3 regions of the Shewanella sp. MF05960 genome follow, and region 1 is predicted to be linked to each of the others. Evidence: predicted binding sites of a transcription regulator. Region 1 holds the regulator's gene; each other region holds the start of a gene.

What was found. Region 1 encodes FliA, which starts transcription of late flagellar genes. Its sites were predicted from a motif close to CTAAAGNTNNNNNNNNNNNNGCCGATA; they were not measured.
Region 2: the regulator FliA is predicted to act here: its motif matches at 2,873-2,899, upstream of ACROAE_RS15170 (VC2046/SO_2500 family protein).
Region 3: the regulator FliA is predicted to act here: its motif matches at 3,342-3,368, upstream of ACROAE_RS13265 (DUF5610 domain-containing protein).

The regions. Positions count from the first base shown of each region.
Region 1 covers NZ_JBOZPS010000017.1:45,714-51,165, reverse strand. Annotated here, with positions in the region: gene ACROAE_RS16045 (chemotaxis protein CheA) at 1-1,761, opposite strand, end outside; gene ACROAE_RS16040 (protein phosphatase CheZ) at 1,777-2,514, opposite strand; gene cheY (chemotaxis response regulator CheY) at 2,528-2,911, opposite strand; gene ACROAE_RS16030 (RNA polymerase sigma factor FliA) at 2,957-3,676, opposite strand; gene ACROAE_RS16025 (MinD/ParA family protein) at 3,669-4,550, opposite strand; gene flhF (flagellar biosynthesis protein FlhF) at 4,555-5,452, opposite strand, start outside.
Region 2 covers NZ_JBOZPS010000015.1:98,196-103,647, reverse strand. Annotated here, with positions in the region: gene ACROAE_RS15180 (sensor domain-containing phosphodiesterase) at 1-1,569, opposite strand, end outside; gene ACROAE_RS15175 (DUF406 family protein) at 1,914-2,204, opposite strand; gene ACROAE_RS15170 (VC2046/SO_2500 family protein) at 2,344-2,838, opposite strand; tRNA gene ACROAE_RS15165 (tRNA-Tyr) at 2,964-3,048, shown strand; tRNA gene ACROAE_RS15160 (tRNA-Tyr) at 3,146-3,230, shown strand; tRNA gene ACROAE_RS15155 (tRNA-Tyr) at 3,259-3,343, shown strand; gene ACROAE_RS15150 (PLP-dependent cysteine synthase family protein) at 3,560-4,621, shown strand; gene queE (7-carboxy-7-deazaguanine synthase QueE) at 4,723-5,391, opposite strand.
Region 3 covers NZ_JBOZPS010000012.1:43,565-49,016, forward strand. Annotated here, with positions in the region: gene ACROAE_RS13250 (ABC transporter permease) at 1-529, opposite strand, end outside; gene ACROAE_RS13255 (Fe(3+) ABC transporter substrate-binding protein) at 617-1,624, opposite strand; gene ACROAE_RS13260 (ferredoxin--NADP reductase) at 1,813-2,562, opposite strand; gene ACROAE_RS13265 (DUF5610 domain-containing protein) at 2,695-3,306, opposite strand; gene ACROAE_RS13270 (FMN-binding glutamate synthase family protein) at 3,502-4,989, shown strand; gene ACROAE_RS13275 (hypothetical protein) at 5,146-5,340, shown strand.

The DNA of each region.
Region 1 (5,452 bases):
CATTGAATCAATGTGAACAGTACCGTTTAACTGATTAATGCGAGTTTTAACCACATCCATGCCCACACCACGGCCTGAAATATCAGATATCTCAACTTTAGTTGAGAAGCCTGGTGCAAAAATCAGATTATACGCTTCGTTATCAGTCATTCTTGATGCGGCATCTTCGTCTAACACGCCGCGAGTGATAGCAATTTGTTTTAGCTTTTCAGGATCCATCCCTGCGCCATCATCCTCAATTTTAAGCAGGATATGGTCACCTTCTTGACTCGCAGAAAGCGTAATGGTGCCTGTTCGAGGCTTGCCATTGGCTTCACGCGTAATCGGCATTTCAATACCATGGTCTACCGAGTTTCGCACTAAGTGGACTAATGGATCGGCTAGTGCCTCAACTAAATTTTTATCAAGATCGGTTTCTTCACCAATCATGATCAAATCAATTTCTTTATTTAATGTTCGAGCTAAATCGCGGACAACCCTTGGGAAACGGCCAAACACTTTCTTAATTGGCTGCATGCGGGTTTTCATTACCGCACCCTGCAAGTCAGCGGTAACGAGATCAAGGTTGGCCAACGCTTTAGACATTTCTTCGTCTTCGCGGGTAATGCCTAAACTCACCAGGCGATTACGCACTAACACTAATTCGCCAACCATATTCATAATCTGGTCTAAACGAGCAGTATCTACACGAACCGTCGTTTCGCCTTGTGGGACTGCATTGGCTTTAGCCGCGACAGGTACAGGCGCTTTATCTTTGGCGACTTCAGCTTTAGGTACGGGCACTGCTGCCGGCGCGGCTTTGGCAACGGGGGCTGGTGTAACAGCTTTCGGTGCGTCAGGAACTTTAGGAGGTGTAGGCGTAGCCGCTACGACAGGGGCTGCTGGTTTAGCAACGACTGGAGCACTGCCTTTACCATGTAATTCATCTAATAAGCGTTCAAATTCATCATCGGTAATTTCATCAGAGTCGACTAATGGTTCAACAACCGGTTCTGCTGGCTTAATGGGTTCGCTAGTGGTTTCAGCTTTGGCTTTAAACGATCCAGAACCATGAAGCTCATCAAGTAATGCTTCAAACTCATCATCGGTAATTTCATCACTATTGCTTGATGATGCACTGGCCGATTTAGGTGCTATGGTGTCTTGATTTACAGCGGATGTAGCTGTTGAGGTTGGGCTTTTACCTGAGCCATGCAAGGCATCGAGTAATGCTTCAAATTCAGATTCGTCAATTTCATCAATACCAGTTGAGCTAGGTGCAGAAGTAGATTGCACACTAATGTCTTCGACATATTCAGGTTCAGAGACTTCAGCGGCTTCTTCTATGATTTCAGGTTCAGCAGTTGATTGACCCATTTCAGACGGCAGTGGAGCGCCAGAGCTTAATAATTTTAGTTTTGCTAACAAGTCTGAATCGGCAGGGTCTTGTTGTTGTCCCTGTTGAGTTTGAGCAAACATGGTATTAATTGCATCAACCGCTTGCAAAATTATGTCCATTAGCTCTGCATTGACTACACGTTTACCAGTACGTAAAAGATCAAACGTGTTTTCTGCTTCGTGACACACATCAACCATGGGTTTAAGGCTTAGAAAACCTGCCCCACCTTTGACGGTGTGAAATCCACGGAAAATAGCATTAAGTAAATCACTGTCATCAGGATTATTTTCAAGAGCGACCAGCTGCTCTTGTAGAAGCTCTAAAATCTCACCAGCTTCAATTAAAAAGTCCTGGAGTATCTCTTCATCAACATCAAATGACATTAAATTGACTCCTAATTAGAAACCCAGACTTGATAGCAGATCATCAACTTCATCCTGACCCGTGACCACGTCTTCACGTAACTCAGCGTTCATGATTGGGCCTTCTGCCTCTATCTTATTATCTTTAATTGTAGGTAATGACTCAGTAGTATGGTCACCAAAAACGGTCAACATGGATACTAAATTACTCTCTACTTCGCGCACTAGTTCAATCACTCGGCGGATCATCTGACCGGTTAAATCTTGGAAGTCTTGCGCCATCAATATCTGAGTGAGCAATTCACGAAGACGGTTAGAATCATGCTCGCTATTAGACATAAACTGCTGAACATCATGACAAAGTGATTTAAATTCACCCAGTTCGATGTCGCGACGCATCAGTTTATCCCACATAGGCGTTACAGATTGAATGTTGCTTATAATGGTATCGGCCAAAGGCAAACATTCTTCAACCGCATCCATGGTTTTATTAGCAGCTTGTTCTGTCATCTCAATAACATAGTTTAATCTTTCTTTAGCATCCGGAATTTCAGTGTTCGCTAATTCAGATAAACGGTTATCAACTTGGAAATCTTTTAGTGCGCTGTGCAATTGGCGAGTGAGTTTACCGACCTCTTCAAACAGCTCACGCTGCAGAGGAGTCGCTAAATCTCTAATTAATTCGTCAGCTTTACCTTGCTCTCCCGCCGATAGCAGTTCAACAAGTTGCTGGGCCTGTTCGAGAGTAATTAACCCCGATATTGATGCCTGCATGACTTATCCTTGCTTAAGCGAGTCGTTCAAAGATTTTGTCTAACTTTTCTTTTAACGTAGCGGCTGTGAACGGTTTAACAACATAACCATTAACACCAGCTTGAGCCGCAGCAATGATTTGCTCACGCTTAGCTTCAGCCGTAACCATTAATACAGGTAAATGTTTTAGTGAATCGTCTGCACGGATTGCTCTAAGTAAATCAATACCCTGCATTCCCGGCATATTCCAGTCGGTTACAACAAAGTCAAAATGACCTTTTTGTAACATAGGTAGGGCTGTTGAGCCATCATCTGCTTCTTGGGTATTATTAAATCCCAAGTCTCGCAACAAGTTCTTAATGATACGTCTCATTGTTGAAAAATCGTCAACAATAAGAATCTTCATATTCTTGTCCAAGGTTTCCTCCGGTGAGCTGACACTCGTTTGCTCTATAATTAGTTATTATTCTTGTGTCCAATGCTTGAGTTTGGCTTTTAGTCTGAGCATGGCCTGACTTAATATCTGGCTAACTCGCGACTCACTTACCTCAAGGATGGCACCGATTTCTTTTAAGTTTAATGCTTCGTCATAATATAACGACAGCACTAAAGCATCTCTTTCTGGCAAGGTTTTAATTGCTTCAACCAGTGCAGATTGGAACTGAGTCTCGGCGAGAGAATCAAAAGCTTCATTTGGGGATTCGTCGTCTGTGGTTAACACATCCTGGGAAACACCAAGGTCTTCTATGCCTATGATTTTACCGACAGAAACATCATTTAAGATATGATGGTACTCATCGAGAGACATATCAAGTTTTTCAGCAATTTCTGTGTCTCGTGCATCGCGCCCTAACACTTGTTCAAGTTCGTCAATGACATGGGCTACACGGCGATTATTACGATGAACTGAGCGTGGAACCCAGTCACCGCGGCGAATTTCGTCAATCATTGCGCCACGAATACGAATGCCAGCAAAGGTTTCAAATTTAGCCCCTTTGGTGCCATCAAATTTTGATGATGCTTCTAGAAGCCCCATCATACCTGCTTGTAATAAATCATCCAGTTGCACTGATGCTGGCAGCCTTGCCAACATATGATGAGCAATGCGTTTCACCAACGGTGCATACTGTTCAACAATCGATGTTTTGTTATCGAACTGAGTATACGCTGCGGCTTTATTCACTCGCTCTCCCCTCTTCTACTGGTTTACGTTGTACTAAGCGTTCAACAAAAAACTCTAAGTGACCACCAGGTTGTTGCGGTACAGGCCAGGTCATAATTTTATTGGCCAACCCTTGGTATGCAATCGCAGAAGGTGATTTTGGAAAGGCTTCTACGACCAGTTTTTGTTTACGAACTGCTTTGCGCAAATTTTCATCGAAAGGAACACTAGCGACAAGCTCTAAGGCCACATCTAAAAATCTATCTGTTACTTTACTGAGTTTAGCAAATAATTCCATGCCTTCGCGTAAACTACGCACCATATTTGCCACAATTTTGAAGTGGAACACACCGTGTTCACGACTTAAAATTTTAATCAGGGCGTAAGCATCAGTAATCGATGTAGGTTCATCACATACAACGATTAATACATCTTGTGACGCCCGCGAAAAACTCAGCACCATATCTGAAATACCCGCAGCCGTATCAACAATTAAAATGTCGAACTGGGTGCGCATTTCACTAAAGGCACGAATTAAACCGGCATGCTGCGCTGGGGTCAATTCAACCATCGCTTGTGAACCAGACGTGGCCGGCACAATACCGATCCCTTTTGGCCCACGGACAATGATGTCATCTAATTCGGCATCGCCAGACAAAACATGAGATAAATTTTTCTCTGCACGGATCCCTAGCATCACATCAACGTTGGCTAAACCTAAGTCAGCATCAAGCACCAGTACACGCTTGCCCTTTTCGGCTAATGCGACTGCGGTATTAATTGATACGCTTGTTTTACCGACTCCGCCTTTACCACCGGATACGGCAATTACTTTAACTTTATCGTTATTTGGTTGATTCATCATACGTAAACCACTTGCTTGATCCCGAGTCATATCTTTACTCAAATGCATAGGCAGTGTCATTTGACCATGCCGTGTCTTGTGACGTTGGTTGTTCTGTTTCGTTTAATGCGGCTAGTGCTTGTTTGGCTAATTCTAGTGTATCAGCCACTTTCATGTCTTCTGGAACACGTTGACCGTCAGTAACATAACTCAATGGTAACTCATTTTGAATCAATACGCTCAATGCACCTGCAATTGATACTGATTCATCTAATTTAGTCAAAATAGCACCCGATAACGGAATGCGTTTAAAGTGTTCAACTGCATCTTGCAATACACGACGCTGGCCAGTGGCAGACATCACTAAATAACTGCGAATTGGGATCCTACTATTTGCAGTCAAATTATCAAGTTGTTGATAAAGACGCATGTCTCGTTGTCCCATTCCCGCAGTATCAATTAACACTAGCTTACGATTTCTAAATTGATATAAAATCTGCTCTAATTCGCTTAAATCATGTGCTTGCTTAACAGGGCAGCCCATAATTTTACCATATGTCGCTAATTGCTCATATGCTCCAATTCGATAATGGTCTGTCGTAATCAACGCGACTTGTTCAGGACCATGATGTGCAGCAAACCGCGCAGCAATTTTTGCTAAAGAAGTCGTTTTACCGACACCCGTTGGGCCAACAAAAGCAACTACACCACCACGTTTAACAATATCATCACCTTGATTATCAAGTAAATTAGCTAAACTTTGTGGTAATGCTCGCACTAAGTCTGCTGGCGTGTAGTGTTGGCTCAGCCCAGCTAGTTTAGCAGCAACAGCGGGAGAAAACTCAGCTGCAATTAATTTACTTTCTAACATGGCGCCAACTGGATCAGAGCGCTTTTTGTGATCTTTCATTAAAGAAGACACCTGGTGGGTCAGTAAGCTTCTTAACGATGCC
Region 2 (5,452 bases), on a different contig from region 1:
CGCTTCAGCACCAATATATTGATTGGTTTGTAAATCCATTAATGGTTGGTAATAGAGCTCAAACTCACGGCCTTTAATCGCGTGCTGTAAATCCCGCTCTATTTCAGCATTACTGGTAAATTCATCTAACAAATCAGCATTAAAAAACTGATAGTGCATTTCCAACTTACTCTTTGCATATTGCAAGGTAATATCGGCACAAGATAACGGTGAAAACAAGCCTGCCACAGACTTGATATCAACAACCGCAATAGCCGGTTTAGGGCTGACTTTCTCACGTGAAATCACTGCTGGAGCAACTAAACTTAAATACAGTCGTTTCACCATTTGCTCTTGCTCGGCAATCGAATCGCCTGCATTGCCAGAATGGGTAGGTAATAAAATAGCGTATTCATCGCTGCCGACTCGGGCAACATCAATGGCATTTGCTGATAATGAAAAATGCTTTAACCGACGGGCAACTTCAATCAATAATGCATCGCCTTGTTCATGGCCATGAGTATCATTAAAACGCTTAAAGCCCATTAAATCGATAAGAATAAGAGTGCCATCAATTGCGCGATCAAGTTGCTGTGTAAAATAGCTACGATTATGCAATCCGGTCAAACTGCAATGCCAGGCAAGGTGTTCTAATTCCGCTTTATGCAGGTATTCACTTGAATTGTCATAACTTGAAACCAGCGCATAATGTTTACCCAGTTCGGTCACAAAAGGCGTAATGTGATAATTGAGCCAATACTCGCTCCCATCAGTACGATTGAGCTTTATATTACCTTTAACAACCTCTTTATTATGAAGTTTTTTTATAATGACATCTAACAGTTCTGGAGTAGTGCGGAAAATATCAAGATGTAATGCACTTTGGTGTTCAATCGTCTCTCTGGCAAGGCCCGTCATTTTTTCATGCGCACCGTTAACGTATTCAACAATTTTACTGTCGGTATTAACCAGCATGACCACATGTTCTGACTGCTCTGTCGCATTTCGCAGTAAATAAATTTGTTCGTTACTGTCATAGGTGTAGCGCGTCGCTAACGTGAGCGCTAATTGATCTGCACATTGCACGGCAAATTGAATATCAGCTTTTAGCCATTTATGAGCCTGGCAGTGCTCAATGGATAATACACCTTCAATGTGGCCATTAATGCGAATGGCAATATCAATGCTAGTGCTAATGTTGTGGTGTTGATAATAGTTTGCAAACTGCTGAATGAGGTTTTTTTGATGAGAGTCACTCGATAATATATAGCGGTGTAAACGAAGCTCGGTAAAAAATTGCTGTTCAATTATCGAGGTTTGGCGCAGTGACGTATTATGATTTAAGGTATCAGCAATGTTGCTGGCCACTAAATTGTGCGAACAAATAAAACAACCATCCGAGTTTGTGGCGTCAATGGTATGAGAGTCATCAATGCTATTGGTTAGCAACCACACAGATACAAAGGATGCGTCAAACTCCTCTCTTAAGAGTTGGCAAACCATCTCAGAGGTTTCTGAAAAATTACCTTGTTGTTTAGCACTGGAATTTACAATTAACTCCAATAAGTGCTGTTGTTCTTTTCGATTCATTTACATCCCGAAACATGGCTACATTACTCAAATCTGCTGGTGTATATCATTTAAAAATGATTTTATTGTTACGCTATGAAGCGCCAGTCATTAATCAGAGTACAACTTGGGAGCGATATCCGCTTTATAAGGTACAAAATAGCAGTAAAAAAGCCTTTGCTACTATACCTTTTGTTAATGCCGCAAGATTACACTTTTAACCCGCTAACAGCAATCATTTCGTCGGCACTAACTACGATAAACGTGACGTATCATAAAGCAACTAAGCTATTGATTTAATAATAATCTAGAGTAAAGGCTAAACACGTCACGCATTATTTCACTATTTGTATTTTACTCATCTTCTACAATGAATTTTCAAGTTGAAAAATCATTTTTTCTACACTAAAAGCAAAGTTCAATGTCAATTGATACTGGTCGGCCAACGGCTTAATTTCAGCTTTGGTCTCAGGAAAACGTTGCAAAGCGATTTGTTCAAGAGCGTTTGCCTTTGTTAATGCATCTTCACCACTAAAACTTAACTGCAATAACGTGTCTTCTGCCTCGACCACTGCACCAATATCAACGAAACTGCCACAATCGGCACAACTGTCATTCACATTACTGGCTTGTTGCTGTTTAATTTGCTTAATCATGTCGTTACCTCTAAAACACCTTGTTAGTGTTTAATATCCTAACGCAAAGAACTGCTTAATTTATTTGCCAAGCTCACAAATAGCATATTAATCAATGATAGTGACGTGTTTGCCACGCACATTTTTAATGGCCACTTTATTAAGCGTACTGAAGTGCCATGGTTTGGCTTATTTTTCGCTGGGTGGCGAGCTGATCAATAAAATGCATGTCTTCAATAATATCTTGTTGCTGGTAAACATTGATTGCTTTGCGTTTTGTGAGTTCATCACAGTTGCTGAGCACTTCGACCATTGCGTCAGATTGCGCGCCACGAATAACCAGTGCTTCCGGCGTTAAGGCTTGTTGTAATTGAAATTGACGAGCGCCTTGCTTAAAAAATGGCGCATTATCGGTAACATGAACGTCACTTGACACATCATCAACAAATCGTTGTGCAGGTGGAAGCGAGAATTGTTTTCGTAATTTTTGCTCTACGTTGAGATCGATGTCTAACTGAAATTGCGCCATATCGCGAGCATCTGCCGATAACATAGCCAATAGTAAGCCAAACTCTCCGCGACGATTATGCTCAACCGCCACGTTTAATCTGCTGCCTATTTGTAACTCATTGACTAATGTTGACTCAATTTGCATATAAAAACATCACTACTTCTACTCGATGTAATTTTATCGACCAAATAAATCAAAACTTTAAGTTTTTTTTCATTTTTAGGCTTTACATACAATGGGTTTGTGAATACTATGGCGGCCGCAATTGAGGAGGGGTTCCCGAGTGGCCAAAGGGATCAGACTGTAAATCTGACGGCTCAGCCTTCGAAGGTTCGAATCCTTCTCCCTCCACCATTTGCGATGTTGTGTGATGTACCGTTTTAGTGGTTTCGATTGCTAAAGCAAAAAGTGTTAAAGTGTAAAAAGAAAGTAAGTTATAAAGAAATCGTGTGGAGGGGTTCCCGAGTGGCCAAAGGGATCAGACTGTAAATCTGACGGCTCAGCCTTCGAAGGTTCGAATCCTTCTCCCTCCACCATCTTTTCTTTATTATCTTCTTTCGCAGTGGAGGGGTTCCCGAGTGGCCAAAGGGATCAGACTGTAAATCTGACGGCTCAGCCTTCGAAGGTTCGAATCCTTCTCCCTCCACCATTTTACATCCTGCCTTTAGTTTGTTCTTATTCAGTTTCTGTTGTTCGATTTCTACTTAACACCTCTTTTCAATGTATTCCTTACTTAACTGCCATTACTTATCTTGAGCTATTACACGCCTCACCTTTTCGAATATATCCTATTTAGCAAAAAGCCTACTTTTCACTTTTTATTTTAGTTATTATCTATTCCCTTTTGGAATAAAGAGCTTGCCGTATGCCAACTACTTGGGTCAATCAGGCCATCGCTAAAATTGAAGCAGATTACCAACGTTCTGCTGATACGCATTTAATCAAATTAGATTTACCTCAATTAACTGGCATAGACATCTATTTAAAAGATGAGAGCACTCACCCAACCGGCAGTTTAAAGCATCGTTTAGCCCGTTCATTGTTTTTATATGCGCTGTGTAATGGCTGGATTAAACAAGGCACGCCGATTATTGAGTCATCATCAGGCAGCACTGCTGTATCAGAAGCCTATTTTGCCCGCTTATTAGGTCTGCCTTTTATTGCGGTGATGCCAAAAACGACTGCCAAAAAGAAAATACAACAAATTGAGTTTTATGGTGGTCAGTGCCACTTTGTTGATAATGGAAGCCAAATGTATGCCGAGTCAGAGCGGCTCGCCAGTGAACTGAGTGGCCATTATCTAGATCAATTTACTTATGCTGAACGGGCTACCGACTGGCGAGGTAATAACAATATTGCCGACTCTATTTTCAATCAAATGGAAAAAGAGCCACATCCAATCCCCAGTTGGATTGTGATGAGTCCCGGCACTGGCGGCACCAGTGCCACCATTGGCAGGTATATACGTTACCAACAACAAACTACACAATTGTGTGTTGTCGATCCTGAAAACTCGGTGTTTTTTGATTACTTTACCAGTGGCGATGCCAGTATTGTCAGCGATAAAAACAGTAAAATAGAAGGTATTGGCAGACCAAGAGTTGAACCTTCATTTATTGCAGGCGTTGTCGACAGTATGTTGCAAATACCTGACGCTGCATCTGTTGCCACTATTTTATGGCTAGAACAATTGATTGGCCGCAAAACCGGCGCGTCGACAGGGACCAACTTATATGGGGCATTATTATTAGCTACTCAAATGCGTCAGGCAGGGGAAACAGGCTCTATTGTGACCTTGATTTGTGATGCTGGAGAGCGTTATTTAGACACCTATTACAACCCACAATGGATTGACGCCAACATAGGCTGCTTTGAGCATTATCGACAAAAGCTGCAACATTTTGATGGCAGCGGGCTGTTACTTTAATAGCGTAAGTCACCTCAGCTCAGGTTAAATACAACAATGCCGCAGATTATCCGCGGCATTGATTTATCAATTTACAAGCAGTATCAATTGATGATACGAGCTTAATCAATATTTAGATATTTGTGGGTCTGAATAGATAAGCGCCAATTACGAGCAATACACACTTTCATGGCTAATGCCGTAGCGCGTTCTTTTTGGCTAATGGGCTGTAAGCAGATGGTTTTGTCGGTTAAATCAATGCCATTAAGCAGTGCATCTAATTCATCTACATGTTTTTCTGTGGCCACAGGGTGTTTAATTTCGTTGGCGCGAACTAATGCTTGCTCAAGCACTTTATAACCGCCTTTCATGTTGATTTTAGGAGACACGGTCACCCACACATCATCATGGCACTTAACCTCAAAGGTTCCACTGGTCTCTATTTGAACTTGAAAGCCTGCGGCAATAAAATCGTCAGTCATTTCAGTTAAATCGTATAAACAAGGTTCACCACCGGTTAGCACGATATGCTTTGCAGTAAAACCTTTGTCTTTAAAAGCTTGAATTAAGCTGGTACCGGTATGATCAGCCCAACGGCCAATAGTGCCATCCACTTGAATCACTTGGTCTGCACTGACTTTGTTTTCAGATAATACATCCCAAGTTTGCTTAGTATCACACCAAGCACACCCAACAGGACAACCCTGTAAGCGAACGAACAGTGCCGGGACGCCTGTAAAAGAGCCCTCACCTTGTATTGTTTCAAATACTTCGTTAACTGGATATTTCATGATTTACCTTACTTTTAACGCCCAGCAATACCACCAGACAGACAACAGGGCGGCATTTATA
Region 3 (5,452 bases), on a different contig from region 1:
TAACTTTAGACGCGTGCAGCAAGTTCGATGATTGCTCCATAAATGCGGTGCGGGCTAACAAGTAAATATACGGAAATAACACCAGCGACAATACAATGGCTGCGCCGCCAATACTGCGAATGGCAGGGAAATAATAATCATGAGGCGTTTGCCACTCAAACCAAGCCCTCAATGCACGTTGCACGGGGCCCGCGTAATCAAGCATATCGGTATAAACATAGGCGACAATGTATGCTGGCATGGCTAAAGGTAATAATAACAACCATTGAAAATAACGCCGACCAGGAAACTCACAACGAGCAATAAACCACGCCGCAGGTAAAGCAATGATTAGTGAGCCTAAGCCTACTAACAACATTAATATCAGGCTATTGAAAATATAGGTGGGTAATACGGTATTAAACAGATGAGAGAATACCGCTTCGTCTGGCAATGTTGCCTGTACGATTAATGCTAAAAGTGGTAACAGTAATATTGCTGTTATCACATAACCAGTAAGCGACCAGCTTCTGGTTAACCCTAAAATCATAACGTTTACCGAATTAATTACGGCACACTATTAACGGGTAATAATGTGCCGACACTGTTGTTATCTGAAATTTTCCCTATAACTCAGTTACAGATCAAATTTAACTTCATCAAGTAATTTAACCGCGGCTTGATGGTGCTCTGCTAATTTATAGATAGGCAATGAATCCGCTTTAAAATCACCCCAAGATGCCACAAGTTTAGACGGTGGTACATCTGCTTTAACTGGGTATTCCATGTTGACTTCGGCATACATTCCTTGGGCAACATTTGAAGTTAAAAACTCCATTAACTTAACTGCATTGTCTTTATGAGGCGCGTGTTTTGCTAATGCCATACCTGATACGTTGATATGCGCGCCACGGTTTTGCTGATTAGGGAAATTAATGTTAACGGCCTCTGCCCAGCTCTTTTGGTTTTTATCCATCAACATATTACCGAAGTAGTAGCTGTTACCGATGGCGATATCACACAAACCTTCTTTAACCGCTAACACTTGGTCACGATCATTGCCTTGTGGCTTACGCGCAAGGTTGGCTTTTACGCCTTCTAGCCAGGTTTTGGTTTGCGCTTCCCCATCATGGGCAATCATCGAGGCCACTAAGGCGACATTGTAAGGATGTTTACCACTGCGAGTACAGATTTTACCTTTGTATTGTGCAGAAGCTAAGTCTTCATAATTAATATCAATCTTACCCGTGCGCTCTTTTGAAGAGTAAACGTTACGTACGCGCATGGTTAAGGCAACCCAATCGTTTTTCGGCGAACGATATTGAGCAGGAATATTGTCATTAATGACAGGGCTATTGACAGGGCTAACCAGATCTTTCTCAACCAACTCCATCAAGCGAGAAAAGTCAGATGTGAGTACCACATCAGCAGGCGATAAACGGCCTTCGCGGGCAATACGTTCAGCAATACCGTCTTTGGCAAACACCACGTTAACCTTAATGCCTGTTTGCTCAGTAAACTGCGCTAAGATTGGCTCAACTAAAAATGCTTGGCGATACGAATAAACGGTTAGTGGTTCAGCAGCACTGACCGAAAAAGCCATTCCGGCTAACCCTAACAATGCGATGTTATTAAGCAATTTCATTGTGGCACTCTCCTGTGATCAAGCTTTAATAAGCCCTTTAGAATGTAAGTGATAATAATTATCAATTGCATGCATAATAAATAAACGTCACATATTGAGCAAGTGCTGTTTGATTTTTTCGTATTTTAAGTCAACAGAATGTAAACAGCGTAGCCTCTGCACCAGTTTCAATTGGTCAAAATTGCAAGTTACCAATATTTCTCAACGGTAACCTGCCCAGGTGCTCTTCGTAAGTTCTTAGTGAGACCTTTATCCATTAACGCTGTTTGTGCATCACTGATCATCCCTGGATTGCCACAAATCATCACTTGGGAATGTTCGGCATTAATGCCTAAACCGGCTTTTTGTTCAATCAAACCACTGCTCAGACCGTCAGGGATCCGGCAAGATAATCCGTCAGGAAATGCTTCGCGAGTCACAATGGGAATAAAGACAAATTGTTGCGGGTGTTTTACTTGAAGCTGCTTAATGGTGTCTAGATAAGCTAAATCTTCAGCTAGCCTGACGCCATAAACAAGCACCACTTTCTCAAACCGTTGCCAAGGCGCTTGTGTGCCTAGCATTGAAATAAACGGTCCTACGGCTGTGCCAGTCGACAAAAACCATAAGTGTTTACCTTGTAATGCGCCTTGGGGAATTTCATCTAAGGTCATAAATCCGGTGGCTTTAGGGGTTATTTCTATGGTGTCGCCTGGGCTGAGGTTTTGTAAATCTGGCGATAACTGACCATCTTCTACTGCCACCGCAAGCACTTCAACATAATCGGTGCCGGGTGGGTTAACGAGGGAGTAAGCCCGGGCGACGCGCTTGTCATCGCGTATTTGACTTAACTTAATAAATTGCCCTGCAATAAAGGGCTCAATATCAGCTTTAATACGCAAAGAAAATAATTTGTCATTCCAGTCTATGCGTTTAATGACGGTACCGTTAATCCACATGGCGATTATCCTTTGAGATTGGTATGAATAATAATACCAATCTATACAGATATTTGCTGAATGAACAGTCTAAGCGTGTTTAGGATATAAAACTCAACCTCTTGAATAGGGCGAAAATGTTATTGCGTAAGCTTAAGCCTCTTTTGTTTCTGCTTTAGCAGCGTTAGCATCTAGCCTGTCTTGTGCAAATTGAGCCAGTTTTTGCTGGATCAATTCATACGTTTGATCAACACCTTCGGCAATATCACCTTGCAATACTTTGAGTCCAGACAAAATATCACTGGCTTCTTTAAAGCCTTGATCGATGGCGTCGCCAATTTTCACCATAAAGCTACTAACTTGGTCATCAAACCCCATTGATTGATTTTGTTGCTGATGGGTAGCAAAAAACTTTGTCGCAAAACTCACGATGCGATCGGCGGTCGCTTCAGGCGAATAATCAATGCCTTCTTCGGCATTTTTTTGTACCGAATTTTCGCCTAGGGTCGGTGTGAGCTCTTCGTTAATGGCTTCAATAGCTGCGCGATAAAGCAGTGCCATCGACTTATCACCCGCGGCAATGCTCACTTCTTCTTGCGCAGCTAAAATCGAATTATTCATCATTTGACGGCTAATTTGATTGTTAGTCATTTTAGGCTCAGCGGTGGCGTTTTTTGTTGCTTGTTGGCTGGCTGTCGTCTGATTGTTAGTTTGATTGTTAGTCTGCGAGTTCACACTCGCGTTATTGGTGCTTTTAATATCCATAATCTTGACTCACTTACAATGGCAGATAGCTTAATTATCGACCAAAAAATTTATTTCTGAAGTCATCGTTGTCATATTTTCACATCATTTTAGTCGAGTAACGTTAGCCTACTGATTAGTATCATCAATTTAACTTGCTCAAAGACATGTCTGCTAATATGGTAATAAAAATATTTGTTAAACAAGGACAGCATCATGCCGCAACAACATTGGTTTATGTGGGGAATAGACATTTTCTCAGGTCTATTTTTGGTGCTATTTTGGCTATTATTGATTGCAGTGGTTTATATGTATATCGCAGATAAACTACAAACTAAACAGGCAATTAGGCATAATTACCCTGTGATTGGTCGCTTTCGGTATTTATTTGAAAAACAAGGCGAGTTTTTTAGACAATACTTTTTCTCTCAAGACCGTGAAGAACTGCCTTTCAATCGTGCTGAACGTAGCTGGGTTTATCGTGCCGCCAAAAATGTTGATCGCACCATCGCATTTGGCTCAACCCAAGTATTAGATAAGCCTGGCACTGTGATGTTTATGAACTCAGCCTTTCCTATCAGTGATCATGACCAACATAACACCGTCGCAGTAACCTTAGGGCCAGACTGTCAGCATCCATATAGCACTAACAAAATTTGCCATATATCAGCAATGAGCTTCGGCGCCTTGTCTCGCCCTGCAATCACGGCATTGTCGCATGGCGCCGCGCAAGCGGGTTGCTGGTTAAACACCGGTGAAGGTGGATTGAGCCCGCACCATTTAAAAGGTCATTGTGATTTAATCTTTCAAATCGGTACTGCTAAATATGGGGTGCGCAACGAACAAGGTCACTTAGATCCTAAAAAGCTCGCCGAGGTAGCCGCTCATCCTGAAGTAAAAATGTTCGAAATTAAATTAAGCCAAGGGGCCAAACCAGGTAAAGGCGGGATTTTGCCAGCCATTAAAGTCACCGAAGAAATTGCAGCGATAAGAGGCATACCTGTCGGTCAAGATTCTATTAGTCCAAATGGTCATATCGAATTTACCTGCGTAGCCGATATTCTTGACATGATTAATCAAGTTCGTGACATCACCGGTAAACCAACAGGGATTAAAGCCGTATTAGGTGATATCACTTGGGTGAACGATTTATGTGATGAAATTGAACGGCGTGGTATGGGATCTGCGCCTGACTTTTTTACCCTCGACAGTTCAGACGGTGGCACTGGCGCAGCACCTCAGGCATTAATGGATAATGTAGGCTTACCCCTAAAACAAAGCTTGCCTTTATTGGTCGATTTACTCAATGAGCGCGGTTTAAAGCAGCGGATAAAAATTATCGCCACGGGTAAATTAGTCATGCCATCTTATGTTGCATGGGCCTTGGCGACAGGAGCTGACTTTATTGCCTCCGCCAGAGGCAATATGTTTGCTTTAGGGTGTATTCAATCACTACAGTGCAATAAAGACACCTGCCCTACCGGCATCACCACCCACAATACACGCTTACAGCAAGGGTTAGATCCTAAAGACAAGTCTGCGCGAGTCGCTAATTATAATCATTTTCTACATTATGATTTAACGATGATAGCCCATTCATGTGGCGTTACCGATCCAAGACATCTTACCCGTCACCATGCCCGCATTGTGCAAACCACGGGCGTTGCTGTGACACTCGACAAACATTATCGACACATGCAATAGATCGGCTAACCTAGACTAATTAGGTAGTACTGATATATCTTTTTTTGTACAGCATGGCTTTGCTGAAAATACTAATAGGGTGTAGAATAGAAGTTGATATTGATCACATTAATTTAGATTGATGTGATTTAGGAACACTTGTAAGCCAAGGATCATATGTTGAAAGTTACAGCGGAAAATATACCTGTTAACGAAAAAAGCTTAAGTGCTAGCTGTAAAAACTGCGATCGCATGATTGAGATCGAAGGTGAGCTTGTGTGCTTTGAACACGGTAAGATTAAGCGTTTAGTTCTCGACACCTCTCCAAAATCTTTGGTCAAAATGGTGTGTATCGGTTGGCGTAAAAAATAGTCTTTTTATATCAGCAACGCCTACTTTAGCATTATTACTCAGTTAATAGTCCTATCACACTTACCCAATCACATTTTTTATCCCAGCATCACATTTTCATTAATATCTATAC